Regions from separate parts of the Streptomyces sp. NPDC060035 genome, predicted to be linked through region 2. Evidence: riboswitches for the same ligand, from Rfam matches in the RefSeq annotation. Region 2 holds a riboswitch; each other region holds the start of a gene.
The links. A riboswitch is a leader RNA that binds a small molecule or an ion and turns the genes downstream of it on or off. The one in region 2 is predicted to bind S-adenosylmethionine.
Positions count from the first base shown of each region.

Region 1 (10,574 bases), on a different contig from region 2:
CGGCCGGGATGATCGAGATGCCGGCGCCCTCCGGGGTGGCCGTCTGCAGGCCGCCCTCGAAGCGCACGTCGTCGTCGTTGACGTACACGTTCACGAAGCGGCGCAGCTTGCCCTGGTCGTCCAGGACGCGGGCGGCGATGCCCGGGTGGTTCTTCTCAAGGGACTCGATGACCTCGGAGAGGATCGTGCCCTCGGCCGGGACCTCGGCCTGACCGCCCGTGTAGGTGCGGAGGATGGTGGGGATACGGACCTTGACGCTCATGGGGTGCCTTCCTTCGGTCTCGGGTGGTCAGCTGGCCGCGAGGCCCGCGTCGCGGAACGCGTCCAGGCTGGGCCGGATCGTGGCCGACAGGCCGGTCGTCGGGGCGACGGCGTCCAGCGTCTTCAGGCCGTCACCGGTGTTCAGGATGACCGTGGTCAGCGACGGGTCGAGCAGACCGGCGTCGATCAGCTTCTTCGTCACGCCGACCGTGACACCGCCCGCGGTCTCGGCGAAGATGCCCTCGGTGCGGGCCAGCAGCTTGATCGCGTCGACGACCTGCTCGTCGTTGACGTCCTCGACGGCACCGCCGGTGCGCCGGGCGATGTCCAGGACGTACGGGCCGTCGGCCGGGTTGCCGATCGCCAGGGACTTGGCGATCGTGTTCGGCTTCTGCGGCCGCACGACGTCGTGTCCGGCCTTGAAGGCGGTGGAGACCGGGGAGCAGCCCTCCGCCTGGGCACCGAAGATCTTGTAGGGCCTGTCCTCGACCAGGCCGAGCTTGATCAGCTCCTGCAGACCCTTGTCGATCTTCGTGAGCTGCGATCCGGACGCGATCGGGATGACGATCTGGTCGGGCAGCTGCCAGCCGAGCTGCTCGCAGATCTCGTACGCCAGCGTCTTGGAGCCCTCGCCGTAGTACGGCCGGAGGTTGACGTTGACGAAGCCCCAGCCCTCGCCGAGCGGGTCGCCGATGAGCTCCGAGCAGAAGCGGTTGACGTCGTCGTAATTGCCCTCGATGCCGACCAGTTCGCCGCCGTACACCGCGGCCATGACGATCTTGCCCTGCTCCAGGTCGTGCGGGATGAACACGCACGAGCGGAAGCCGGCGCGGGCCGCCGCTGCGCCCACCGCACCGGCGAGGTTGCCGGTGGAGGAGCAGGAGAGTGTGGTGAAACCGAAGGCGCGGGCGGCCTCGACGGCGATGGCGACGACACGGTCCTTGAAGGAGTGCGTCGGGTTGCCGGAGTCGTCCTTGACGTACAGGCCGCCGGTGACGCCCAGCTCACGGGCGAGGTTGTCGGCCTTGACCAGCTTCGTGAAGCCGGGGTTGATGTTGGGCTTGTCCGCGACATCGGCGGGGACCGGCAGCAGCGGCGCATAGCGCCAGATGTTGTCGGGACCGTCGGCAATGCGCTTCTTCAGCTCTTCGGGGGAGCCGCTCGGCAGGTCGTACGCCACTTCGAGCGGCCCGAAACAGGACGCACAGGCGAAAATGGGACCGAGCTCGAAACGCTCGCCGCATTCGCGGCAGGAAAGCGCTGCGGCGGAACCCAGGTCCACGGCAGAAGATTCGGTGTTCGCTGCAACTGTCTGAACAGACACGATGGCGGAGGCCCTTTCTCCTCATCTTCCTTGCGACGTATTTCGCCACAAGACGGAATTGGCACCTTCCCCACCGTGACCTCGCGGTCGGCAGGAGGGTTGCCGGGACTTCAACGGGCCGTTCCCTCAGTCCCTCTGGATGAGCGCTATGGCACCGGACCATCGATCCGGGCATTTATTCGCGGACCGACCCCGACATGCGAGGGCCATCCGCGTTGTTCAAGACTGTAACCGAAGCCCCGGACGATTGAGATAGTCGTCCGAACCGCGAGATGGATCACATACAGGGAGTATCGACCGTGCTGGAAGAGGTGGAACGCTGGCTGACCAGGCGTTCCTGGTCGGCTGCCGACCGCCCGCTGGAACGCCTCACGGCCGCGCGAGCGAGGGATCCGCACCGCGCCGGAGTGAGCGTCGTCCTGCCCGCCCTGAACGAGGAGGCGACGGTCGGCGAGATCGTCGAGGAGATCCGGCGCGAGCTGATGGAGAAGGTCCAGCTCGTCGACGAACTGGTGGTGATCGACTCCGGTTCCACCGACGCCACCGCCGCGGTGGCGCGTCGGGCGGGTGCCAGGGTGGTGCACCGGGACGCGATACTCCCCCGGATACCGGCCGTACCCGGCAAGGGCGAGGTGCTGTGGCGGTCACTGCTGGTGACCAGCGGTGAGATCGTCTGTTTCATCGACGCCGACCTCAAGGACTTCTCGGCGGACTTCGTCTCCGGGATCGTCGGCCCGCTGCTGACCGACCCCGAGGTGCAGTTCGTCAAGGCCATGTACGACCGCCCGCTCGGAGAAGCCGCAGGCCAGGGCGGCCGGGTCACCGAACTGGTGGCGCGCCCTCTGCTCAATCTGCACTGGCCGCAGCTGGCCGGCTTCGTCCAGCCGCTGGGCGGCGAGTACGCCGTACGCCGCTCCCTGCTCGAACGGCTCCCCTTCCCCGTCGGTTACGGAGTGGAGCTGGGCCTGCTCGTCGACGCACTGCACACGGTGGGCCTGGACGCGCTGGCGCAGGTGGACGTCGGCGTACGCAAGCACCGCCACCAGGACGGCCAGGCACTCGGCCGGATGGCGGCGGCGATCTACCGCACGGCCCAGCTGAGGCTCTCCCGGGGGCATCTGGTGCGGCCCGTTCTCACCCAGTTCGAACGGGGCGAGAACGGCTTCGTACCGCACACCCACGCGGTGGACACCGAGGAGCGGCCGCCGATGCGCGAGATCGCGGAGTACGCGTCCCGCCACGCGGCGTGACGTTTCGCGGTGGGCTTCGCGTTTGGCGGCTCACCGAACGGGCTAGGTTCGGGTACATGGTCTCCGAGCACACTGCCAAGGTCCTCGTCGCGTCCAATCGCGGCCCCGCGTCCTACGCGCTGCGCGAGGACGGCACGCTCGATGCGAAGCGGGGCGGGGGCGGCCTCGTCTCCGGCCTGAGCGCCGTCGAGGACAAGCTGTGGGTGTGCGCGGCCCTGGGTGACGGCGACCGCGAGGCGGTCCGGCGGGGTGTGGCAGAGCCCGGCGTCCGCATGCTCGACATCGACGCCGGGGTCCACGACGACGCGTACAACGGCATCGCGAACTCGGTGCTCTGGTTCGTGCACCACATGATCTACCAGACGCCGCTGGAGCCGGTCTTCGACGCCGGATTCCGGCGGCAGTGGGCGTCCTTCGAGGCGTACAACCGTGCCTTCGCCGAGGCCCTCGCCGAGGAGGCGGGCGTGGGTGCGGCGGTCCTGGTTCAGGACTACCACCTGTCGCTGGTGCCCGGCATGCTCCGCGAGCTCCGCCCCGACCTGCGGATCGGCCACTTCTCGCACACTCCGTGGGCCCCCGTCGACTACTTCCGGTTGCTGCCCGACGACATCGGCGAGCAGCTGCTGCGCGGCATCCTGGGCGCCGACCGGGCCGCGTTCCTGACCCGCCGCTGGGCGGACGCGTTCATCGGCTGCTGCACGGAGATCCTGGGCGGCACCGGCCACACCCGGATCGGGGTGCACGGGCTGGGCGCCGACGCGGACTTCCTGCGCCGCCGCTCCCACGAGGCCGACGTGGACGAGCGGATGGAGACACTGCGGGAGCAGGTGGGCCCCGGCAGGCGGACGATCGTGCGGGTGGACCGCACCGAGCTCTCCAAGAACATCGTCCGCGGGCTGCACGCCTACCGGGCGCTGCTGGAGGAACACCCCGAATGGCGTGAACGCGTGGTGCACGTGGCGTTCGCCTACCCCTCGCGGCAGGACCTCACCGTGTACCGCGACTACACCGCCGAGGTGCAGCGGGTCGCCGACAGCATCAACGCGGAGTACGCCACGGAGGGCTGGACCCCGGTCATCCTCCACGTCGACGACGACTTCGCCCGCTCGCTCGCGGCGTACCGGCTGGCGGACGTGGCCCTGGTCAACCCGATCCGCGACGGCATGAACCTGGTCGCCAAGGAAGTCCCGGTCGTCTCCGACACCGGCTGCGCGCTGGTGCTGTCGCGGGAGGCGGGGGCGTACGAGGAGCTCGGCGAGGACGCGATCGTCGTCAACCCGTACGACGTGTCGGCCACGGCGGCGGCGCTGCACGAGGCGCTGACGATGGAGGACGGCGAGCGGGGCGCGCGCACGAAGCGGCTGGCTGCTGCGGCGACCGCGCTGCCGCCGCAGCAGTGGTTCCTGGACCAGCTGGACGCGCTGCGCGGTTAGGGCTTTCGGAGCTGCCGGGCCAGGGCTGCCAGCAGGCCCACCACGGCTGCCGGGCCCGGCAGCAACAGGTCGGCACGCTCGGCGAGTTCGGGAACCTCGGTGCCGCTGCAGACCAGGAGGCCCGGGGTGCCGTCCGGACCCTCGGCGCGGAGCTTCTCCACTGCGGCGTACGCGGCGAGGTCGCCCAGATCGTCCCCGGCGTACAGCACGGACTCGGCCTCCGTCTTCCGTAGGTACTCCGCGAGTGCCACACCTTTGTCCATGCCCGGCGGGCGCAACTCCAGGACGAGGCGGCCCGGTTCGACGATCAGCCCGTGACGGGCGGCGAGATGCCCGAGAGGTTCGCGCAGGGATTCGAACGACGCCTGCGGGTCGTCGGCCCGCCTGGTGTGTACGGCGAGGGCCTGCCCCTTCTCCTCGATCCAGGTGCCGTGCCAGGCACCCACCTCGTGCAGGACGCCCGGGAGTTCGGCGCGGACGGCGGCGACGCCGGGGTGCGGTGTGGGGGCGTGCACGGTGCCGGTGACGGCGTCCCAGCGTTCGGCGCCGTAGTGCCCGAGGACGACGAGGTGATCGAGGCCGGGCACCCCGGCGAAGCCGCCGTACCGGACCGCGACGCCCGCGGGGCGGCCGGTGATCACGGCGACGGAGGCGACCTGCGGTGCGAGCGCGGCGAGCGCGGGTACGGCGCCGGGATGGGCGCGGGACTGCTCCGGGTCGGGGACGATGTCGGCGAGGGTGCCGTCGAAATCGAGCGCGATCACGGCGCGGTCGGGGCGGGCGAGGAGTGCGGCGAGGCCTTCACGGCCGGCCTGGGTGGACGGGGTCGGCAGGGGGTGGTCCGGGTTGCTGCCCATGCTTCGAGCGTATCGGTGACGGGGCGATCGTGGTGCGCCACGATCGAGCCGGGCCGGCGATCGAGGACATCCGTGCGGCGGAGCTGCCGGCGCCGGGTCAGCGCCGCCCGCGTCTCGCGTCCCGCACCCTGCGCAGCCGGTTCACCGTCACCGGGTCCGCCGCCAGCGCCCGGCGGTCGTCGATCAGGGCGTTGAGGAGCTGGTAGTAGCGCACCGGCGAGATGCCGAGCTGCTCCCGGATCGCCCGTTCCTTCGCGCCGGGTCCGGCCCAGGAGCGCCGCTCCAGGGACAGCACCGCACGCTCCTGGTCGGAGAGCGGGTCGTCGTCGGCGGTCATATCAACCAACCTACTCCGCGGCCTCCGCCTGACGTGCCGCGGTCGAGATCTCCCCGAGGACGCTCTCCGGGTTGCCGTTCGGCTCGACGGCCGAACCGATCTTCCCCTTGATCGCCTCGCTGGCCTGCGCCCAGGACGTCTTGCCGAACGGGTACAGCTGGGAGTTCGGCAGCGCCTCCAGGAACTCGTGCAGCGCCTTGTACTTCGCGTCCGTCTCCATCGCCCCGGACGCACTGCCGGTCACGGGCAGCAGGTCGTACTCGTCGGCGAAGGCCAGCACGTTGTCGTCGTTGTACGCGAAGTCGAGGAACTTGCCTATCTCTTCGCGGTGGCCGTTCTCCTTGAAGCCCATCATCCAGTCGGCCACGCCCATCGAGCCCTTGGAGGGTCCGTCGATCCCGGGCAGCGGGACCATGCCGACGTCGATGCCCTTCTTCTCGGCCTCCTGCATCAGCGTCGGGTGGCCGTTGAGCATTCCGACCTCGCCCTTCGTGAATGCGTCGAAAGCCGTCGCCCGGTCGAGCTTGCCGGGGGCGACGGGGCCGGTGAGGCCCTTGCCGACGAGGTTGTCCTTCAGCCACCGGAAGGTGGCGACGTTCTGCTGGGAGTCGATGCTGTACGAACCGATGTCGTCCGTGTAGCCGCCGCCGCCGCTGAGCAGCCACATCATGGTCTCGGCCTGGGACTCCTCGGGGCCGAGCGGGAGGGCGAAGGGGTAGGTCACATCGCGCTGCTCGAGCGCGTCCGCGTCGCTCTGGATGTCGTCCCAGGTCTGCGGGGCATCGATGCCCGCCTTCGCGAACAGGCCCTTGTTGTAGAAGAGCAGCCGGGTGCTGGCCACGAACGGCAGACCGTACAGCTGTCCGTCGACCTTGCCCGCGTCGCTGAGCGAGGGAAGGAAGTTGGACTCGGTGCGGATGGCGAGCATCTCGTCGGCGGCGTACAGCTTGCCCGCACTGGCGTAGTCGGCGTACGCGCCGATCTGCGCGATGTCGGGGGCCTTGCCCGCCTTCACCATGTCGGCGACCTGGCGGTCGACGTCCTTCCACGAGTAGACGTCGACGTCCACCTTGATGCCGGGGTTGGCCTTTTCGAACTTCCCGGCGACGTCGCCCCAGTACTTCTCGGAGCTGTTCTCCGCCCCGGTGCCGTAGTCGGCCGCGACGAACTTCAGGGTGACCTCCCCCGAGCCGCTCTCCGTGCCGCAGCCCGACAACGTCGCCGTCATGCCGAATGCGGCCGCCGCCGCGGTCAGACCCACCAAGCGCCGCTGCACAGACCTGCCCCTCCCTCTGGGTTCGCACCGATGTCGGATCCGGCGATGAGCCGCGATCCTGCCCCACGTCCACCGCAGAGGTCTACACCACCGCAGTATCGATTCGGCAATCTATCCGACCCGTCGGGACCGGTTACAAGCGGGACGGGCCGGGCACACCGCACGGTCATTTTGTATGCATGGTCAACAAACCGCGATAGTGGACTAGACCTTTTAGGGGTCGCCGGGCGAAACTGTCTCCCGTGAGACACGTCATCGCCCTCGATGTGGGCGGCACAGGAATGAAGGCCGCACTGGTCGGGGCCGACGGCACCCTGCTCCACGAGGCGCGCCGGGCCACCGGCCGCGAGCGCGGGCCCGATGCGGTGGTCGAGACCATTCTCGGATTCGCGACGGATCTGCGCGCGCACGGCGAGGAGCACTTCGGTGCGCCCGCCGTCGCCGCCGGGATCGCCGTGCCCGGGATCGTCGACGCGGAGCGCGGGATCGCGGTCTACGCCGCCAACCTGGGCTGGCGGGACGTGCCGCTGCGGAGACTGCTCGGTGAGCGGCTCGGCGGCCTGCCCGTCGCGCTCGGTCACGACGTCAGGACCGGCGGCCTCGCCGAGGGCCGGATCGGCGCGGGCAGGGGCGCGGACCGCTTCCTGTTCGTGCCGCTGGGCACCGGCATCGCCGGGGCCATCGGCATCGCGGGCACCATCGAGGCGGGTGCTCATGGTTACGCGGGCGAGATCGGCCACATCGTGGTCCGGCCGGACGGCCCGGACTGCAACTGCGGCCAGCGTGGCTGTCTGGAGACCCTGGCCTCCGCGTCCGCGGTGACCCGGGCCTGGGCCGCCGCGTCCGGGGACCCGGACGCCGATGCCGCGGACTGCGCGAAAGCGGTGGAATCGGGAGATCCAGCCGCACAGCGCGTATGGCAGGACGCCGTCGACGCACTCGCCGCCGGGCTGGTCACCGCGCTCACCCTGCTGGACCCCCGCACGCTCATCATCGGTGGCGGCCTGGCCGAGGCAGGGGAAACCTTGTTCACACCACTGCGTGCGGCTGTCGAGGAACGCGTCACGTTCCAGAAGCTGCCTCACATCGTCCCGGCGGCCCTCGGGGACACCGCCGGATGCCTGGGCGCAGGGCTGCTCGCCTGGGATCTTCTCTCCACGGAGGTATCCGCCTGATGGCCGGACGCGCAGACAGCACAGTTCTCGCAGGTGCCCGGGTGGTGCTTCCCACCGGGACGGTCGAGGACGGCCGGGTGATCGTCGAGGGCACCCGGATCGCCGGCAGCACGCCGGAGGGCGCCCGGACCGTCGACCTTTCGGGCCACTGGGTGGTCCCCGGTTTCGTGGACATGCACAACCACGGCGGCGGCGGCGCGTCCTTCGCCACCGGCACCGCCGAGGACGCCCTGACCGGAGCGCGCACCCACCGCGAACACGGCACCACGACCGTCGTCGCCTCCACGGTCACGGGCGACATGGACTTCCTGGCCCGGCAGGCCGGCATGCTCTCCGAGCTGGTGGAGCAGGGCGAGCTCGCCGGAATCCACTTCGAGGGGCCCTTCATCGCACCGTGCCGCAAGGGCGCCCACAGCGAGGAACTGCTCCGCCACCCCGACCCGGCCGAGGTCCGCAAGCTGCTCGACGCGGCACGCGGCACGGCGAAGATGGTCACCCTCGCCACCGAACTGCCGGGCGGCATCGAGTCCGTACGGCTGCTCGCCGAGCACGGGGTCATCGCCGCCATCGGGCACACGGACGCGACATACGAGCAGACCGTCGAGGCGATCGAGGCGGGCGCCACCGTCGCCACGCACCTCTTCAACGCGATGCCGCCGCTCGGCCACCGCACACCGGGTCCGATCGCCGCCCTCCTGGAGGACGAGCGGATCACCGTCGAGCTGATCAACGACGGTACGCATCTGCACCCCGCCACCCTGGAGCTCGCCTACCACCGCGCGGGCGCCGACCGGGTCGCCCTGATCACGGACGCCATGGACGCGGCCGGGGCCGGCGACGGCCGCTACGTGCTCGGCCCGCTGGCCGTCGAGGTCAAGGACGGCGTCGCACGCCTGGTGGAGGGCGGCTCGATCGCAGGCTCCACACTGACCCTGGACGCGGCGTTCCGCAGGGCCGTCACGATCGACCGGATCCCCGTCGACGACGTCGTGCGGTCCATCTCCGCCAACCCGGCACGGCTGCTCGGCCTGTACGACACGGTCGGCTCGCTCGACCCGGGCAAGGACGCCGACCTCGTGGTCCTGGACGCGGACTTCGCACTCAAGGGCGTCATGCGCCGGGGCGAGTGGATCGTCGAGCCTCCACTCGGATGAGGGCGTCCTCCTGTTGACGCCCTGTTGAACACGTAACGAAGAGACGGCGGTTGGCCCGGAGGTCTGGGACCGCCGCCGGCTCTTTGACATGATCGCCGGGACGGCGCCGCGGAGGAGACGGCGCGCAGGACGAACGACCAAGGAACCGGGGGCCGGTACAGGTGATACTGACCGTCACGCTGAACACGGCACTCGACCTCACGTCCACCGTCCCCGCCCTCGTCCCGCACACCAGCCACCGCATCGGCGAGATGTCCGAACGCCCCGGCGGCAAGGGCCTCAACGTGGCCCGGGTGCTCTCCGCGCTGGGCCACGACACGGTGGTCACGGGCTTCGCCGGAGGCGCCACCGGAGCCGTCCTGCGCGACCTGCTCGGAGCCCTCCCCCACGGCCCCACCGACGCGCTCGTCACCATCGCCGGGAACACCCGCCGCACCCTCGCCCTGGCCGACCTCTCCACCGGCGACACCACCCAGCTCAACGAGCCCGGACCGCACATAAGCGCCGACGAGTGGGCCGCCTTCCTGCGGACGTACGGGAAGCTGCTCCCCGGAGCGCAGGCGGTCGCCCTCTGCGGCAGCCTGCCGCCCGGGATACACGTCGGCGCGTACGCCGAACTGGTCCGCCTCGCCCGCGGCGCCGGCGTTCCCGTCCTCCTGGACACCAGCGGTGAACCACTGCGCCGCGGCATCGCGGCCCGGCCCGACCTCGTCAAGCCGAACGCCGACGAACTCGCCCGGCTCACCGGCGCCCGCGAACCCCTGCGCGCGACGCGTGACGCCCGCCGCCGCGGCGCGCACAGCGTTGTCGCGTCGCTGGGTGCGGACGGCCTGCTCGCCGTCACCCCCGAGGGCGTCTGGCAGGCCGCCCCGCCGTCCGCCGTACGGGGCAACCCGACGGGTGCGGGCGACTCCGCCGTGGCCGGACTGCTGTCCGGACTCGCGGACGGACTGAGCTGGCCCGACCGGCTGGCGAGGGCGGTCGCCCTGTCGACGGCGACCGTACTGGCCCCGGCAGCCGGTGAGTTCGACCGCGCGGCGTACGAGGACCTGTTGCCCCGCGTCGCGGTCGAGCAGCACGCACCCGCCGCCTGAACGGCACAGAAAACACCGCGTCCCGGCTCGCGAGGCGATGACCGGGACGATGGTGGTTCTGCTGAACGGGGCCTACTTGACGTGACCCGACTTCAGCGACAGCTGGTCGAGATTGGCATCGCACTGGTCGCCCTCGCGGCACGACAGCATGAGTGTGTTCGACCCCTTCTTGAGCTGCACATACGCGTACGTCGTCGTCCAGCCCTTCTCGAGGTCGCCGTCCGCGGCGTTCGCGAAGTTCTTCATGTTGATGGAGCGGGGCTCCTCGCTGTTGACCGTGAGCGAGGTCTTGGCGTCCTTGCCCGGCACCCCGTACGTCACGAAGAGCGTGTACGGGCCGCTCTCGGGTACATCGACCGTCCAGGTGGCCGACCGGCCGACCTCGTTGAGGCTGATGTACTGGCCGTTCGCAC
Region 1 covers NZ_JBHWVO010000010.1:153,136-163,709, reverse strand. The annotation lists gene ACFWBQ_RS18320 (MoaD/ThiS family protein) at 1-262, opposite strand, end outside; gene thrC (threonine synthase) at 290-1,585, opposite strand; SAM riboswitch class I at 1,604-1,731, opposite strand; gene ACFWBQ_RS18310 (glucosyl-3-phosphoglycerate synthase) at 1,885-2,835, shown strand; gene ACFWBQ_RS18305 (trehalose-6-phosphate synthase) at 2,892-4,268, shown strand; gene otsB (trehalose-phosphatase) at 4,265-5,125, opposite strand; gene ACFWBQ_RS18295 (DUF3263 domain-containing protein) at 5,223-5,462, opposite strand; gene ACFWBQ_RS18290 (ABC transporter substrate-binding protein) at 5,473-6,690, opposite strand; gene ACFWBQ_RS18285 (ROK family protein) at 6,981-7,913, shown strand; gene nagA (N-acetylglucosamine-6-phosphate deacetylase) at 7,913-9,067, shown strand; gene ACFWBQ_RS18275 (1-phosphofructokinase family hexose kinase) at 9,229-10,161, shown strand; gene ACFWBQ_RS18270 (carbohydrate-binding protein) at 10,234-10,574, opposite strand, start outside.
Region 1: it holds a riboswitch for S-adenosylmethionine, as region 2 does, so the genes downstream of both, thrC (threonine synthase) here and ACFWBQ_RS01345 (hypothetical protein) in region 2, are expected to answer to the same signal.

Region 2 (10,574 bases):
AGCCCGTCCACGGCTGGGAGTCCACCGGCTGGCAGTTCGGCCGGGCGAGCGTGCATTCCGGTGACTTCGACGGCGACGGCCGCGACGAATTCGCCGCGTGGTACGACTACGGCGACGGTCACGACGCCCTGATCAGCTTCGACCTCGACGCCGAAGGCAAGTTCGGCAACCGTCGCGAGATACTGAACATCGTGGCGGGCTCGTACGACCGGAACCAGATGCACATCGTCACCGGCGACTACAACGGTGACGGTCGCGACGACCTCGCCACCCTCTACGGATACAGTGACGGACGGGTGAAGACCATTACCTTCACCGCCAAGGACGACGGCAACCTCAACGCTTCTCTGCACAGTTGGGAGGCTGCCACCGGCTGGACCTTCGACAGAGTCCACATGATCGAACGCTACAACAGCCACCCGCCATTGCCCATCTGCCCGACGGTCTACGGGCACGGCGGCTACCCCACCGACGCGAACCCTTGGGAACGGGACCAGGTTCGTCAGCCGAACCACCCGAAGGGTCTCGCGCAGCAGAAGAGCTGGGGAGCGGGCGGTGTGGAGGCCGACCTCCAGCTCACCAAGGACGGCACCAAGGGTGTGATGTGGCATAACAGCACGACCAGAGGCCTGACGGGCACAAGCGCCGATATTTCGGAACTCTGGTGGGCTACCGGCGCCGACCAGCTCAAGGGCCGCACGATCGACCGCGGTCCGTACACCGGTGAGACCGTGTACACCTTCCGCGAATGGCTCGACAGTGCCAAGAGCCAGCAGATGGCTGCTCTGGTGGAGCTCAAGGGCGCGAGCAGGCAGTCGCTGCTCAGCAGCAACTCGGCTATCCGCGACGCCGGGTGGAACGAAGTCATCGCGCCCATCTCGGAACGTGCCTCCGCGCAGAAGATCATGATCTACACGGGTGACACCGAGTTGAGACCCGAGCTCGAGAGGCGCATCGAGGCAGCAGGTCTCGGCGCCACGCTCACGGGTCACCCCAACTGGGTCGACACGGTCGACTGGGAGGAGCCTGCTCCGGCGGCCTCCGGCAACTACACCTCGTGGCAGGACAAATTGACCCGGTACGGCTCCCCGGTCACCTCGGTGCCGCTGGCCACCACATGGACGAAGGAGTTCGCGTCCTGGCTGAACGGAAAGTGCCTCTGACGCTCGGAGCGAGCGTGGGGGACGGCAGCGCTGCCGTCCCCCACGCGTCGGTGACGGCCGGGAAGCTGTCCGTTTCGAACATTCAGGGAAGAGCCTGGGAAGCCTGTGATCGTCAAAGGTCGAAGATCGGCGCGATTGACGCCCACCGCTTCACCCAACCTCCTTATAGTGGTCCCGCGTTGATCGTATGGCCGCAACGCGCGAAGCCGTCTCCCAGGAGTCCGTACGATGACGACCCCTCCTCAGTCCGCCGCGCCCGCATCCGGCGGTGGCTGCCCCGCGCACGCCGCCACCGCCCCCGTACCGCTCAGCGGGCCGGAGTTCCACACCGCGCCGCAGGCCCTCTACCGGACCATGCGGCACGAGTACGGGCCCGTGGTGCCGGTCGAGCTCCCCGGCGGCTTCCCGGCCTGGCTGATCGTCGGCTACCGGGAGCTCCACCAGGTCACCAGCGACGGTGAGTTGTTCCCGAGGGATGTCGGGCTGTGGAACCAGTGGGAGCACATTCCCGAGGACTGGCCGCTGCTTCCGATGGTCGGGCGGCCCATGCCGTCCATCTACTTCACCGCGGGCGCCGAACACCGGCGGCATGCCGAGATGGTGGTGCCCGCCCTCGAGAGCGCCGATCCGTTCGAGATCCGGGGGCACTGCGAACAGCTCGCCGACCGGCTCGTCGACGGCATCTGCAGCCGGGGAACGGCCGATCTCGTGGCCGAATTCGCCGAACCGCTGCCCGTTCTCGTCCTGGCCCGGCTCGTCGGCTTCCCCGACGCCGAAGGGGCGGACATCGCCCGGGTCCTGAAGGACCTGGCCGACGGGGGACCGGGCGCGCAGGAGGCGTACGGCCGGTTCGCCGAGCACATGCAGCGGCTCGTGGCGGCCAAGCGGGACGCGCCCGGGGACGACGTCACGTCCCGGATGCTCGCCGACCCCGAGCCCTTCACCGATCAGGAGTACGCGCTCGACCTCATGGCCATCACGGCCGCAGGCCACCTGACCACCGCCGACTGGATCAGCAACTCCCTGCGGCTGATGCTCACCGAGGACCAGTTCGCCGACTCGCTCTCCGGCGGCCGGCGCAGCGTCGGCGACGCCATGAACGAGGTCCTCTGGGAGGAGAGCCCGACCCAGATCCTCGCCGGCCGCTGGGCCGTCCGCGACACCCGGCTCGGCGGACGGACGATCCGGGCCGGGGACATGCTGCTGCTCGGGCTGGGGGCCGCCAATACCGACCCTCTCGTACGCCAGGACCTGGGGTCCGACGGCGGCGCGAGGCACAGCAGCAACAGCGCGCATCTGGCGTTCAGCCATGGTGAGTACCGCTGCCCCTTCCCCGCGCAGGAGATTGCCGAGACCATCGCCCGTACCGCCATCGAGGTCATCCTCGACCGGCTGCCCGATCTCGAACTCGCCGTCCCCGCAGAGGATCTCGTCCGGCGGCCGTCCGCCTTCCTGCGCGGGATGAACGCGCTCCCCGTCCGCTTCGCTCCCGTACGTTCACGTTCGACAGGAGACCTGCTGTGAACTGCCCTCACGCGACCGTGGTCATCGATCCCATGGTCCAGAACCTCGACGGTGAGACCGAGCAGCTGCGCCAAGCGGGCCCGCTCGCACGCATCGAGCTGCTGGGGGTCCCGGCGTGGACCGTCACCCGGCACGCCGAGGCGCGTCACCTGCTCGTCGATCCACGGCTGGTGAAGGACCTGGACGCCTGGGGGCTGTGGCGGAGCGGGGAGGTCACCCATGCCTGGCCGCTCATCGGAATGATCGATGCCGGGCGCTCGATGTTCACGGTCGACGGCGGGGAGCACCGGAGGCTGCGGACCAAGACCTCCCAGGCGCTCACCCCGCGCAGGCTCGAGGCGATCCGCCCCGCCATCGAGAAGTTCACCGAGGAGCTGCTGGACGCGCTCGCCGAGCAGGGCAAGGACGGTGTCGTCGACCTCAAGGCCGTCTTCGCCCAGCCGCTGCCGATGCGGGTCGTCGGACTGCTGATGGGGGTGGACGAGGCGCAGTTCCCCATGCTGACGAAGCAGTACAAGGCCTTCTTCTCCATGCTCACCCCGCAGGAGGAGCGCCTGGCACTGCTGCAGGAGCTGGACGTCTTCTACACCGACCTCGTACGGGAGAAGACGGCGCGGCCCACCGACGACCTCACCAGCGCCCTGATCCTGGCCGACGAGGGCGGCGAGCCGCTCACGGAGGAGGAGGTCGTCGGCAACCTCAAGGCCATGGTGGCCGCCGGGCACGAGACCACGATCGGGCTCATCCTCAACGCCGTACGCGCTCTGCTCGCCCACCCCGACCAGCTGAAGAGGGTGCTCGACGGAGAGATCCCGTGGGAGACGGTGGTCGAGGAGACGCTGCGCTGGGACACGCCCACCACGCATCTGCTGATGCGCTTCGCCACGGAGGACATCCAGGTCGGCGACCAGGTGATCGCCGAGGGGGAGGGCGTGGTCATCTCCTACCGGGTCATCGGACGCGATGCCGAACAGCACGGCGAGGACGCCGACTCCTTCGACATCACCCGCGCGACACCGATCCGGCACATGACCTTCGGTCACGGCCCCCACATCTGCCCCGGTGCCGCGCTGTCACGCGTGGAGGCAGCCATCGCTCTCCCCGCCCTCTTCGCGCGGTTCCCCGCGCTCAAGCCGGCGATACCGGACAGCGAGATCCGCAAGCTGCCGGTGATGACGCAGAACGACATGGAGGCCTTCCCCGTCCTGCTGCACGGCTGAGGCGAATTCGACGAGGAGAACGTGTGCAAGGGCGTGGATGCGTACGGGCGTTGCGTCACGCCCGTACGCGCGAGGGCGGCGTACGCAAGCCCGGACGCCGTCTCGGCTCCTGTTAGGCTTTTGATGGGTCATGAGTTCCAGTGGAAAGCCCCGGCTCGCTGGACGGCACCCCGCTCCGCTGCGGGTGCTCCGGGTGACGACCCGCCCCGCGCGGCATCGTGCGGGGAACAGCGGACCACCGGGGTCGGGCCCCCGGGGTCCAGGACCCCGGAAGGCGACAACGGCCATGCTCCCTCACCTCATTCACAGCGACGCCTGCGCGCGGTACGCGCCCGGCCACCACGTGCACTGGATCCACGCCAAGAAGTGCGTACAGGAACCCGGCCAGGCTGTGGAACTGCTCCTGACTGCGGGCGATGTCCGCGACGACGGCTGGCTGGTGCTGCGCGCCGCCTTCGAGCACCCCGGTGGCCTGCCCGAGGTGTGGATGCATGCCCCCGCCGATCTGCGGGAGTTGCTCACGGATCACCGCGGGCGCGTCTACTGGCTCCCGCGCTGGCACGCGCTGCGGTTCGTGGGCCTCGGCGGTGAGGCGACCGGGCTGGTGAATGTCGGAACCGAGGGCGGTCCGCTGTGTGAATCCGCCGCACCCGATCGGCAGCAGACCGGTCGCGGGAACTTCACCTACGGGCTGTAGCCAACTGGTCCACGGAATAGTCGCGTTCGGCCGGTTCCACCCCGATATGGGTGGGCCGGCCCGTTCGTGATCCCGGACACGGTCCGGGTTTTCGTTGAATGCGCGCTCAATCCGTTGACGCAAGACGTGTTCGATTCTACGGTCCCGTCCGGGCCGGCCGTCCGAAGTGACGAGCACCATTCGACCGGTCGAACAAATCGATGTCATGCACATGGCAACCTCTCCGTCCTCGTTGACGACTGCCGGGTACCTCCGACACGACCGAAGAAGGTCTCCTGATGAGCCGCATCCCGAGAAGAATTCCGCGAAGGACCCTCGCCGCCCTGCCCGCCGCACTTCTGCTGGCGCTCGTGCCGACGAGCGCGTCCGCGTACCCCAACCCCGGTGCCGTCAACGGCGACATCGTCGTCCATGACCCCACCATGATCCGGAGCACGTCCGGCCAGTACCTGCTCTACTCCACCGGCGAAGGCCTCCAGCTCCGCACCTCCACCGACCGCACCTCCTTCGGGCGATCGGGCAACGCCTTCACGACGAAGCCGAGCTGGTGGAAGAACTACTCCTCCGCGTCCGACCCCTGGGCCCCGGACATCTCCTACCGCGGCGGCACGTACCTGATGTACTACGCCGTTTCGTCCTTCGGGTCGAACACGTCGGCGATCGGCCTCGCGGCCTCCACCACCGGCCAGGCGGGCAGCTGGAGCGACTACGGGATCGTCTACACCTCGAACTCGTCGAGCGACTACAACGCCATCGACCCCAACCTCTTCGTGGACGACGACGGCAAGTGGTGGATGTCCTTCGGGTCCTGGTGGACCGGCATCAAGATGATCCGCATCGACCCGTCGACCGGAAAGCAGTACGCCGGAGACACCGCGCGCCACTCGCTCGCCTCCCGCCCCACCGGGACCAAGGCCGTCGAGGCGCCCTCGATCGTGAAGCGCAACGGCTACTACTACCTCTTCGCCTCGTACGACACCTGCTGTGCGGGCACCAGCTCCACGTACAAGATCAAGGTGGGCAGGGCGACCGGTGTCACCGGGCCCTACAAGGACCGCAACGGCGTCAGCATGCTCAGCAACGGCGGCACCCCCGTCATGGAGTCCCACGGCCGCTACATCGGCCCCGGCGGCCAGTCGATCCTCGCCGACTCCGACGGCGACCTGCTCGTCTACCACTACTACGACGGCCAGGACAACGGCACTCCGAAGCTCGGCGTCAACCTACTGAACTGGAGCAGCGGATGGCCCGTCGCCTACTGACCCTGCTGAGCACCCTCCTGCTGGCGCTCGCGCTGGGGCAGCCGGCCTCCGTACAGGCCGAGCCGGCCCGGTCGCCGTCCGCGCGGGCCGCCGAGGGGCGTCCGTACACCAACCCGATCAAGGCGCAGAAGGGAGCCGACCCCTGGATCTCGTACCACGACGGCAACTACTACCTGGTGTCGACCAGTTGGACCGACGTCATCACCATGCGCAAGTCACCGACCCTGGTTGGGCTCGCGACGGCGCCGAGCGTGCAGGTCTGGCAGGGCGACGCCACCTCGCGCTGCTGCAACATCTGGGCACCCGAGCTGCACTACTCGGGCGGCCGCTGGTACCTCTACTTCGTCGCCGGGCAGAACATCGCCGACTACAACCCCACGCAGCGGGTGCATGTGCTGGAGAGCGCGGGTACGGACCCGACGGGCCCCTACACGTACAGGAACCAGCTCGGCAGCACCTGGATGCTGGACCCGAGCGTGCTCACCCTCAACGGCTCGATGTACCTGCTGGGCAGTGCGAGCGGCGGCGGTACACAGAACCTGGTGATCGCGCCGATGTCGAACCCGTACACACTCAGTGGATCGTTCTCGACGATCTCCACGCCGACGTACGACTGGGAGAAGTCGGGCGGCACGGTGAACGAAGGTGCCGAGGTGCTGCAGCGGGGCGGCAAGACGTTCATCGTCTACTCCGCCAGCGGCTGCTGGACCCCCGACTACAAGCTGGGGCAGCTCACCCTGACCGGTTCCAACCCGCTGTCCGCTTCCTCCTGGACGAAGAAGTCCACCCCTGTCTTCCAGCGGAACAACGCGGCAGGGGTGTACGGGCCGGGGCACAACGGCTTCTTCACCTCGCCCGACGGCACGGAGAGCTGGATCGTCTACCACGCCAACGACTCGGCGTCCGACGGCTGCGACAACGGGCGTACGACGCGGGCACAGAAGTTCACCTGGAACAGTGACGGGACACCGAACCTCGGCACGCCCGTCGCCCTCGGCACGACACTGGCCGGGCCCTCCGGCGAGAGCTCGGCCACGCCGTCCGCGTACACGGTGGTCAACAGGGCCACCGGGAAGTGCCTGGACGTGAACGGTTCGTCGACGGCCGACGGAGCGAATGTCCAGCAGTGGACGTGCAACGGCGGCGCACAGCAGAAATGGCGCATCGAGGACCAGGGCGACGACACGAGCCGCCTGGTGAACGTGGCTTCGGGCAAGGTGCTCGACACGGCGGACTGTTCCGCTGCCGATGGCGCCGACCTGCGGCAGTGGTCCTGGCTGAACAACACCTGCCAGCGCTTCGGCCTCGTCACCACCGCGGCCGGCGGCTGGGTGCGCATCGTCAACCGGGCGAGCGGGAAGGTCGCCGATGTGGCCGACTGCTCGGCCGCCGACGGTGCGGACGTACGTCAGTGGTCCTGGCTGAACAACACCTGCCAGCAGTGGAAGCTCACCCCGGCAGCCTGAGGGGGACGGGTCCGGGCCCCGGCCCGGACCCCTAGGCTGCGGTCGTATGGCCCCTCTCCTGACGCTCGCCCCGCACCGTTCCACCACGGCCGGGCTCCTGGCAGGGGCGGCGCGCGACCGCGGGCTGGAGGTCGTGATCCTGTCCCGAGCCGGGATCCCGGACCGGCTGCGGGGGAGCGGAGGAGCGCACTACTACGGCGGCCCGCACTTCGCCTCGGATGTTGCCGGCCCCTTGGGGGTGGCACTGCTGGAGCCGGCCGAGGGCTGGCTGGACGCTCTGCCGTACGCATGCACCGGGCGCGAGATCAAGCGCGTCCGGCTGTCGGAGGCCCGCCGCGAAAAAGGCCCCGTCTTCGTGAAGCCGCCCACCGACAAGTCCTTTCCGGCCGCGGTGTACGAGGACGGCAGCGCACTCCTGGTGCCCTCGCTGCAGAAGGACCCCCTGGTACAGGTCAGCGACGTGGTGACCTGGGCGACGGAGTTCAGGCTCTTTCTGCTCGACGGGGAGGTACGGACCGGCTCCCAGTACGCCACCTTCGGCCGGCTGGATGCCGCGCCGCTCGAGGGGCACCAGGACGAGGCCGGGGTCCGGGACTTCGCGCGACGGCTGACCGAGGCATGCGGGGCCACGTTGCCCAGCGGGGTGGTGGTCGACGTCGGGCGGATGTGGGGGCCGGGGGGCCGGGACACCGAGCGGTGGGCGGTGGTCGAGGCCAATATGGCCTGGTTCAGCAACGTGTACGCGGCCGATCCGGTCGGGGCGCTCGATGTGGTGCTCCGGGCCGCGGGGCCCCGTGGGCAGGTCCGGGCACAGGACGCGAGGTTCTGCAGGCCATGAGGCAGGGCGCCGGCCGCGGAGTCCGGTACCGCCACGAGTCCTGGGGTCGCGGCAACCTTTCGGGTCGCGGCGGCGACTACCTCCCGGAACCCTCACCTCTTCCCCACTGAACGGATCAGGCCATGGCAGCGAATCGACATGCCGTGCCCCGCCGAGGACGGCGCAGCGTACTCGTGGCAGCGGCAGCGGCGACAGCGCTGGCGGCAGTCGTCCCCGTGCAGGCGTACGGAGCGGCGTCCGGCGCGGCAGCGGCGCCCGGTGCTGTTGCGGCGACCACCCTCACCGTCGCCAAGGACGGCACCGGCCGGTACACCACCGTGCAGGCCGCCGTGAACGCGATACCGGCGGGCAACACCGCACGTGTGATCGTCTCCATCAAGCCCGGCACCTACCGTGAGACGGTGAAGATCCCCGCCACCAAGCAGAACGTCACGCTTCAGGGCAGCGGATCCGGCCGCGGCGACACCGTGATCGTCTACAACAACGCCTCGGGCACCCGGAAGCCCGACGGCTCGGGCACCTACGGGACGAGCGGCAGTGCCACCGTCGCCGCCGAGGGAAACGGCTTCCAGGCCCGTAACCTCACCGTCTCCAACGACTTCGACGAGGCCGCGCACCAGGACATGAGCGCACGTCAGGCCGTCGCCCTGCGTACCGCCGCCGACAAGGTCGTCCTCGACTCCGTCGTCGTCACCGGGGACCAGGACACCCTGTTGCTCGACACCGCGGCAAAGGCCGAGCTCGGCCGCGTGTACATGGCCAACTCCTCGGTCATCGGCAACGTCGACTTCATCTTCGGGCGCGCCAGCGCGGTGATCGACAGGTCGGTGATCACGCTGAGGAAGAGGTGGGACGGCAGCTCCGCCGGTTACATCGCCGCGCCCAGCACGGCCGCCGGCCGCAAGGGCTTCCTGATCACCGATTCGACCGTCGAGGGCGATGTCTCCGCATCGACCTTCCATCTCGGACGACCGTGGCATGCGGGCGGTGATGCCTCACTCGATCCCATGGCCACCTTCCGTGACACCGCACTCGGCGCAGCGATCAAGCCCGCCCCCTGGACCGATATGAGTGGCTTCTCGTGGAAGGACGACCGCTTCGCCGAGTACCGCAACACCGGGCCGGGCGCAGGAGCGGCGAGCAGCGACCGGCCGCAGCTTTCGGACTCCGGTGCCGCGGAGCAGGAGACCGCCGACTGGCTGGCCGGGTGGACACCGTCGGCATCCTGAGCCACGGTGTGCTGGACGAAGCTGGCGGATCCGGGTGATCGAAGCGCTTCGATTCCACTCTGGACAGTGCCTGTGAGCGAGTCTAGGCTCCACGGTGTCTATGCATGTCAGAGCGTAAAGGGGACAACGAGTAGGCGCTGTCGAAGCGCTTCACCGGTCTTCTTTCGGTCCTCATTTGTGATGGAGAGCTGAATGGTCACGCTTGCTGAGGTCGCCCAGCACGCCGGAGTCTCCGCGAGCACGGTGAGCTACGTCCTCAGTGGGAAGCGATCCATCTCCGCCTCCACCCGGGAGCGGGTGGAGCACAGCATCCAGCAGCTCGGCTACCACCCCAACGCGGGGGCGCGGGCCCTTGCCAGCAGCCGGTCCAACATCATCGCGCTCATGGTGCCGCTGCGCACCGACATGTATGTGCCGGTGATGATGGAAATCGCCATCGCGGTCGCCACGAGCGCACGGACCCACGGCTACGACGTCCTCCTCCTCACGGGGGAGGAAGGGCCCGCCGCCGTCCGGCGGATCGCTGGGAGTTCCCTCGCGGACGCGATGATTCTGATGGACGTCGAGCTCCACGACGAGCGGCTCCCGCTGCTGCGCGAGTCCGGGCGGACCGCAGTCCTCATCGGCCTGCCCGCCGACACCGCCGGGCTGACCTGTGTGGACCTCGACTTCGAGGCCACCGGGGCGCTGTGTGTGGAGCATCTCGCCGGTCTCGGGCACCGCGAGATCGCGGTGATCGGCGAAGCCGCCGCCGTCTACGAGCGGCACACCGGTTTCGCCGAGCGGACGGTGGACGGGATACGGGCCAAGGCGCAGAAGTCCGGGGCCAGGGTCCTGCACCGGCCCTGCGAGGGCGGGTACGCGGCGATGGCCGGCACGCTGTCCCGGATCTTCGACGAGCGGCCGGGCACGACAGGGTTCATCGTGCAGAACGAGGCCGCCGTCGAGCCGCTGCTCAACCTGCTCCAGCAGCAGGGCCGCGCCGTGCCGGAGGACGTGTCCGTCGTGGCCATCTGCCCGGAGCAGGTGGCCACGCAGGCCTCCGTGCGTCTCACCTCCGTCGCCATTCCCGCGCAGGAGATGGGGCGCCGTGCGGTGGAGCAGGTGGTGGCCAAGCTTGCTGGGCGCGGTACGGACGAAGTGGAGCTACTGGTACCGGAGTTGACGGTCCGGGC
Region 2 covers NZ_JBHWVO010000001.1:291,866-302,439, reverse strand. The annotation lists gene ACFWBQ_RS01360 (FG-GAP-like repeat-containing protein) at 1-1,163, shown strand, start outside; gene ACFWBQ_RS01355 (cytochrome P450) at 1,392-2,687, shown strand; gene ACFWBQ_RS01350 (cytochrome P450) at 2,684-3,907, shown strand; SAM riboswitch class IV at 4,034-4,144, shown strand; gene ACFWBQ_RS01345 (hypothetical protein) at 4,194-4,604, shown strand; gene ACFWBQ_RS01340 (arabinan endo-1,5-alpha-L-arabinosidase) at 4,883-5,866, shown strand; gene ACFWBQ_RS01335 (family 43 glycosylhydrolase) at 5,848-7,332, shown strand; gene ACFWBQ_RS01330 (ATP-grasp domain-containing protein) at 7,379-8,170, shown strand; gene ACFWBQ_RS01325 (pectinesterase family protein) at 8,293-9,399, shown strand; gene ACFWBQ_RS01320 (LacI family DNA-binding transcriptional regulator) at 9,592-10,574, shown strand, end outside.

Region 3 (7,940 bases), on a different contig from region 2:
AGTACTACGTACGCATGCGCGGGGAGAGCATCGGCATCGCCGCCGGCTCCTCCGAGTCGTACGACCTCCCGGTCTACTACGCGACCCGGGTGACCTGGAGCGGCGAGTACGTCCACGCGGCTCCCTGGTCGACGGGCGCGCAGGGCAACGCGAACGTCAGCCACGGCTGTACCGGGATGAGCACCGCCGACGCCGAATGGTTCTTCGACACCGTGCGCGAGGGCGACATCGTCAAGGTCGTCGGCAGCGAGGGCGAGACGATGACGCCGTTCGACAACGGCTTCGGCGACTGGAATCTGCCCTGGGACACCTGGCAGAAAGGCAGCGCCCTGCAGCGCGGCACGCCGGACGCGGGCACCAACGTCCAGACGGCGCGGCTGCGCCCCCAGGTCTGATCCGGGGGTGCGCCGCCCCTCAGGAGGACTTCGGCCGGGGGCCCCGGGACTCTCAGGCCTCTACGGAGAGTCTGCTGCGCAGCAGGGCGGCCAGGGCATCCGCGAAGTCGACCGGGTCGACCGGGTGGGTCACCGCGGAGTCGGCGCGGCTCCACGTGGCCAGCCAGGCGTCCTGCGGGCGCCCGATCAGCAGGAGCACCGGCGGGCAGTTGAAGATCTCGTCCTTGATCTGCCGGCAGACGCCCATACCGCCCGCCGGAGCCGTCTCGCCGTCCAGCACGCAGACATCGACACCGCCCCCTTCCAGTGCGCTCAGCACGGCCGGCAGGGTCGCGCACTCCAGGAACTCCACCTGGGGCACGTCGGCCGCAGGCCTGCGGCCGGCTGCCAGCCTCACCTGTTCACGGGTGTTGGCGTCGTCGCTGTAGACCAGGACCGTGGCGGTCGGCTGCATTGTTCCTCCGTGACATCTGTGTCTTCGGGGCGCTCTGAGCTCTCGGGGCATGAACCGTTGGGCGGATCGTACTCCGGCGGACAGCCTGTCAGCACCGTTGATGACGGCGTTTCGATGGGCTGTTCGGTGAGGACACACCCCACTGACACACCGAACGGCACCCCCCGGAGTGAGGGCGGGATAAGCGACCGACATAATGTCGGTCGTGGCGACAGCAACGACAGTAGAAACCGGGCACGCGCACCCGTCGGTCAATCGACCGAACCTCACCAGCGTCGGAACCATCATCTGGTTGAGTTCCGAGCTGATGTTCTTCGCGGCCCTCTTCGCGATGTACTTCACCCTGCGATCGGTGATGGGACCCGAGCACTGGAAGGAGATGGCTCACCATCTGAACTTCCCGTTCTCGGCGACGAACACCACGATCCTGGTGCTTTCCTCACTCACCTGCCAGCTCGGCGTTTTCGCCGCGGAGCGGGGCGATGTGAAGAAGCTCCGCACCTGGTTCAGCATCACGTTCGTGATGGGTGCGATCTTCATCGGAGGCCAGGTCCTCGAGTACACCGAGCTGGTCAAGGACGCGGGTCTCTCCCTGTCCTCCGACCCGTACGGTTCGGTGTTCTACCTGACGACCGGCTTCCACGGTCTGCATGTGACAGGCGGTCTCATCGCCTTCCTGCTCGTACTCGGCAGGACATACGCGGCCTCGAGATTCACTCACGAACAGGCCACCGCCGCCATCGTCGTGTCCTACTACTGGCACTTCGTCGATGTCGTGTGGATCGGCCTGTTTGCCACGATCTACATGATCAAGTAACCGGGCTCGCACCCACACACCATCGACGCAGAAGATCCTGACACCGGGGTAATCCGTGAAAAAGCTCTCCGCACGACGACGCCATCCTCTGGCGGCGGTCGTCGTACTACTCCTCGCGCTGGCGGCTACCGGGGGGCTGTACGCCGCGTTTGCGCCTGCGGGTAAGGCGCAGGCAGACGAAACCGCCCAGTCCCTCGCCATCGACGAGGGTAAGAAGCTCTACTCCGTAGGCTGCGCCAGCTGCCACGGAACCGGCGGTCAGGGCACCACCGACGGGCCGTCCCTCGTGGGCGTCGGCTCCGCCGCCGTCGACTTCCAGGTCGGTACCGGACGTATGCCGGCTCAGCAGCCGGGTGCCCAGGTACCGAAGAAGCCGGTCATCTACACCCAGGCCGAGATCGACCAGCTCGCGGCGTACGTCGCGTCCCTGGGCGCCGGTCCGATCACGCCGACCGAGAGTCAGGTCGATCCCGCGGGCGCGGACGTCGCCCGGGGTGGTGACCTGTTCCGTACGAACTGCGCGCAGTGCCACAACTTCACAGGTGAGGGCGGCGCGCTGACATACGGCAAGTACGCCCCGAACCTCGAAGGCGTGAGCCCGAAGCACATCTACCAGGCCATGCAGACCGGCCCGCAGAGCATGCCGTCCTTCCCCGACAGCACCATGCCGGAGAAGGAGAAGAAGGACATCATCGCGTACATCAAGACCGTGAACGGTGACGACGCCGAAACCCCCGGTGGCCTCAGCCTGGGTGGTCTCGGACCGGTCAGCGAAGGTCTGTTCGCATGGATCTTCGGGCTCGGCGCCCTGATCGCAGTTGCCGTTTGGGTCGCGGCCCACACCGCTAAGGCCAAGAAGTCATGAGTAGCCAAGAGATTCCAGAAGAGGTCCTGCCCGCAGAGCAGGACACCGCGCACGGCGCGGTAGAGAGTGCCGGCGATCCGTTCGCCGACCCGGGGCTGCCGGCCCACCGGCCGCGCATCCAGGACATCGACGAACGGGCTGCGCGCCGCTCCGAGCGAGCCGTCGCCTTCATGTTCACGCTGTCCATGCTGGCGACGATCGCTTTCATCGCGTCCTACCTCATTTTCCCGGTCGACCAGATCGTCTACATCTGGCCGTTCGGGCATGTGAGCTCGCTCAACTTCTCCCTGGGTCTGACCCTGGGTGTGGCGCTCTTCTGCATCGGCGCAGGCGCCGTCCACTGGGCGCGCACCCTGATGTCCGACGTGGAGGTCGCCGACGACCGGCACGCCATCCAGGCCGAGCCCGAGGTCAAGGCGAAGGTTCTCGCCGACTTCGCGGAAGGTGCCGAGGAGTCGGCGATCGGGCGGCGCAAGCTGATCCGGAACACCATGTTCGGTGCGCTGGCCCTGGTGCCGCTCTCCGGCGTGATGTTGCTGCGCGACCTCGGTCCGCTGCCGGAGAAGAAGCTCCGCTCGACCCTGTGGGCCAAGGGCAAGCAGCTCATCAACATGAACACGATGGAGCCGCTTCGTCCCGAGGACGTCGTCGTCGGTTCGCTGACCTTCGCCATGCCCGAGGGCCTGGAGGAGGACGCGCACGACTTCCAGACGCAGATCGCCAAGGCTGCCCTGATGATCATCCGCATCGAGCCGGAGAACATCAAGGACAAGCGTGAGCGTGAGTGGGCCCACGAGGGAATCGTGGCCTTCTCCAAGATCTGTACCCACGTCGGCTGCCCGATCAGCCTGTACGAGCAGCAGACGCACCACGTGCTCTGCCCGTGCCACCAGTCCACCTTCGACCTCTCCGACGGCGCCCGCGTCATCTTCGGTCCGGCCGGTCACGCCCTTCCGCAGCTGCGGATCGGTGTGAACAGCGAGGGCAACCTCGAGGCGCTCGGCGACTTCGAAGAGCCCGTCGGTCCTGCCTTCTGGGAGCGCGGATGAGTACTGCGACGGATTCAAAGCGCAAGGCGCCCGCCGGTGAGCGGGTAGCAGACTGGGCGGACGGCCGGCTGGGCATTTACGGCCTGGCCAAGGCCAACATGCGCAAGATCTTCCCGGACCACTGGTCCTTCATGCTCGGTGAGATCTGCCTCTACAGCTTCATCATCATCATCCTCACGGGTGTGTATCTGACGCTGTTCTTCCACCCGAGCATGAACGAGGTCGTGTATCACGGCTCGTACGAGCCGATGCAGGGCATCCGGATGTCCGAGGCCTATGCCTCGACGCTGGACATCAGCTTCGACGTCCGTGGCGGTCTGCTCGTACGGCAGATCCACCACTGGGCCGCGCTGATCTTCCTGGCCGGCATGTTCGTGCACATGATGCGCGTCTTCTTCACGGGTGCGTTCCGCAAGCCCCGTGAGATCAACTGGATGTTCGGCTTCCTGCTGTTCGTGCTGGGCATGTTCACCGGGTTCACGGGCTACTCGCTCCCGGACGACCTGCTCTCCGGTACGGGTGTCCGCTTCACGCAGGGCGCCATCCTGGCGACGCCGATCGTCGGTACGTACATCTCGATGTTCCTGTTCGGCGGAGAGTTCCCCGGCGGCGACTTCGTCGCGCGGTTCTACTCGATCCACATTCTGCTGCTGCCGGGCATCATGCTCGGCCTGGTCGTGGCCCACCTGATCCTGGTCTTCTACCACAAGCACACGCAGTTCGCGGGTCCCGGCCGGACCAACAAGAACGTCGTCGGCATGCCGCTGCTGCCGGTGTACATGGCGAAGGCCGGAGGGTTCTTCTTCCTGGTCTTCGGTGTCATCACCGTCATCGCGGGCATCGCCTCGATCAACCCGATCTGGGCGCTCGGTCCGTACCGCCCGGACCAGGTGTCCACCGGCGCCCAGCCCGACTGGTACATGGGCTTCGCCGAGGGTCTGATCCGAGTGATGCCGGGCTGGGAGATCAACCTGTGGGGTCACACGCTCGTCCTGGGCGTGTTCATCCCGCTGATGGCCTTCGGCCTGGTGCTCGGCGTGATCGCGGTCTACCCCTTCATCGAGTCCTGGGTCACCGGGGACAAGCGCGAGCACCACATCCTGGACCGCCCGCGCAACGCCCCGACCCGTACGGCCTTCGGTGTCGCCTGGATCACGGAGTACTTCATCGTCTTCGTGGGTGGTGGAAACGACCTGTGGGCCACGCACTTCCACCTGTCGCTGAACGCCATCTCGTGGTTCGTCCGGATCTTCATCTTCGTGGGCCCGGTCATCGCGTTCATCGTGACGAAGCGGATCTGCCTCGGCCTCCAGCGCCGCGACAAGGAGAAGGTGCTGCACGGACGTGAGTCCGGCACCATCAAGCGCCTGCCGCACGGTGAGTTCGTCGAGATCCACGAGCCGCTCAGCCAGGGGCAGCTGCACACGCTCACCGCGCACGAGCAGTACAAGCCGGCCGAGATCGGCCCGACGGTCGACGAGAACGGTGTCGAGCGCAAGCCTTCGGCGCTGCAGAAGCTGCGGGCCAAGCTCAGCAAGAGCTACTACGGCGAGCAGAGCCAGATCGCCAAGCCCTCTGCCGAGGAGTACAAGGAGATCACCAGCGGCCACGGCCACCACTGATCACCTGAGCTGATCGCCACAGCAGGAGCCCCGTCCATTCGATGGACGGGGCTCTTCGCTGTCCCCGGGGCTGGATAGGGTGGGGCGATCCCCTTATCGGCTGTGGACCCCAGGAGCGGACCATGAACGTTGTGACCCCGGACGGCGGCGACAGCGTGGCGGCCCGTTCCTGGCCCGGCGTGCTGATGCCCCTCCTGCGCGGCGAGAGCCTGACGGCCGAGGACACCGCGTGGGCCATGGACCGCATCATGAGCGGCGAGGCCACCGACGTACAGATCGCCGGCTTCGCGATCGCCCTGCGGGCCAAGGGCGAGACCGTCGACGAGGTCACCGGACTCGTACGCGCGATGTACGAGCACGCCCACACCATCCAGGTGCCGGGCCGCACGGTCGACATCGTGGGCACCGGTGGCGACCTGGCCAAGACGGTCAACATCTCCACCATGTCGGCGATCGTCGTCGCCGGGACCGGCGCCAAGGTCGTCAAGCACGGCAACCGCGCCTCCTCCTCGGCGAGCGGGGCATCCGACGTGCTCGAGAAGCTCGGCGTCAATCTTGAACTGACGCCCCGGCGCGTCGTCGAGGTCGCCGAGGAAGCGGGCATCACCTTCTGCTTCGCAGTGAAGTTCCACCCCGCCCTGCGGTACGCGGCGAGGGCCCGCAAGGAGCTCGGCACGCCGACCACCTTCAACATCCTCGGCCCGCTCACCAACCCGGCCCAGGTGCGCTCCCAGGCCATCGGCGTCGCCGACCTCAAGATGGCGCCGATCGTCGCGGGCGTGCTCGCCGACCGGGGCAATTCGGCGCTCGTCTTCCGGGGCGACGACGGCCTCGACGAGCTGACCACCACGGCGACCTCCCGGGTCTGGATCGTCCGGGACGGAGCCGTGCGCGAAGAGGCGTTCGACCCGCGGGACGTCGGCCTGGAGCTGGTGCCGGTCTCGGCGCTGCGCGGTGCCGACGCCTCGTTCAACGCGGACGTCGCCCGCCGGATGCTTGACGGGGAGACAGGTCCCGTACGCGAGGCGGTACTCCTCAACTCCGCTGCCGCACTGGTCGCGCTGGACCCGGGCGAGGGCACGCTGAGCGAGCAGATCGCGGCCGGGATCGCGAGGGCCGCGGAAGCGATCGACTCGGGATCCGCCAAGCGGGCGCTGGAGCGCTGGGTGGCCGCCAGCAACGCCTGAGGGCAGGACGTGAGTCGGGGCGCAGTCCGGATCGCGGACTGCGCCCTTGCGCATGCGGGCAGGTATGGCAAGATGCTGCGCAGGTCATGAGTGACAGCGAATAGGCCCCGGCTCGCTGTCCGGCAACCCTCCGTCCGTGGCGGGGTGCCCCGGGTGAAGACCAGGCCGCAGGCAGCGAGGTCTGTGGCAAGCGCGGGCCCCTAGGCATCTGTGAATGCCATCCCCCGGGGTCCTGGTCCCCAGGGAGCCTCTTGTGAGCAAGCGAATGCGATAGGGCTCAACGCCCTCTTCCGCACACCCTTTTCTCTTTCCCTGCGCTGCCGCGTATCTGCCGGCGCCGGGTTTTCGCCTGCCTGTTACGGGAGTTCGCCATGTCTGTCTCCACCGCTGTCGTCGACCAGTCCATTTGTGCCCCGCTGCCGGTTCTGGGTGCGGACGTCACCGTTCCGCTGGTTACCGGCGGTGAAGTCGCCTATGCCGCCCTCGACTACGCGGCGAGCGCCCCGGCGCTGCAGCGGGTGTGGGACGACGTGGCCGCCTACGCCCCGTACTACGGCAGCGTGCACCGCGGTGCCGGCTATCTCTCGCAGCTCTCCACCGACCTTTTCGAGAGCAGCCGCGTCACCGTCGCGGAATTCCTCGGCTGCCGCGCCGAGGACCAGGTGGTCTTCACCCGCTCGACGACGGACTCCCTCAACCTGCTGGCCGCCGCGCTCCCCAAGGACTGCCAGGTGTTCGTGTTCGAGACCGAGCACCACGCCTCGCTGCTGCCCTGGCGCGACGCCCGGGTGACCTACCTCGACGCCCCCCGAACCCCGGCCGAGGCAGTCGTGACGCTGGAGCGGGCGCTGGCCGACCGCGACCCCCACGGGCCCGCACTGGTCTGTGTGACGGGCGCGTCGAACGTCACCGGTGAGCTGTGGCCGGTGAAGGAACTGGCCGCCGCCGCCCATGCGCACGGTGCCCGGATCGTCCTCGACGCCGCACAGCTGGCGCCCCACCACCCCGTGGACATCACGGAGCTGGACGTCGACTGGGTGGCCTTCTCCGGGCACAAGCTGTACGCGCCGTTCGGCTCGGGCGTCCTCGCCGGCCGGGCCGACTGGCTGCGGGACGCGGAGCCGTATCTCGCGGGCGGCGGCGCCTCCAGGAAGGTCGCCCGGCGCACCGACGGCGGTGTGGACGTGGAGTGGCACACCACGGCGGCCCGGCACGAGGCAGGATCGCCCAACGTGATCGGCGTCTACTCCATCGCCGCCGCCTGCAGGGCCCTGACCGAGGCCGGGTTCGACCAGCTGGTCACGCGTGAGCAGCAGCTGGTCACCCGGGTCCGCGAGGGCTTGGCCGAGGTCCCCGAGGTCAGGGTGCTCTCCCTGTTCGGGGACGACGCCCCGAGGGTCGGCGTCATCTCCTTCGTGGTCGAGGGCTGGAACAGCTCGCACTTCGCCGCGGCGCTGTCCGCCGAGTACGGCATCGGGGTCCGCGACGGCCTGTTCTGCGCCCACCCGCTCGTACGGACCCTGCTGGGCAGCGAGCCGCAGGACCCGGGCG
Region 3 covers NZ_JBHWVO010000059.1:247-8,186, reverse strand. The annotation lists gene ACFWBQ_RS37935 (Ig-like domain-containing protein) at 1-395, shown strand, start outside; gene ACFWBQ_RS37930 (hypothetical protein) at 448-849, opposite strand; gene ACFWBQ_RS37925 (heme-copper oxidase subunit III) at 1,046-1,666, shown strand; gene ACFWBQ_RS37920 (c-type cytochrome) at 1,722-2,531, shown strand; gene ACFWBQ_RS37915 (Rieske 2Fe-2S domain-containing protein) at 2,528-3,580, shown strand; gene ACFWBQ_RS37910 (cytochrome bc complex cytochrome b subunit) at 3,577-5,202, shown strand; gene trpD (anthranilate phosphoribosyltransferase) at 5,325-6,389, shown strand; SAM riboswitch class IV at 6,472-6,588, shown strand; gene ACFWBQ_RS37900 (aminotransferase class V-fold PLP-dependent enzyme) at 6,761-7,940, shown strand, end outside.
Region 3: it holds a riboswitch for S-adenosylmethionine, as region 2 does, so the genes downstream of both, ACFWBQ_RS37900 (aminotransferase class V-fold PLP-dependent enzyme) here and ACFWBQ_RS01345 (hypothetical protein) in region 2, are expected to answer to the same signal.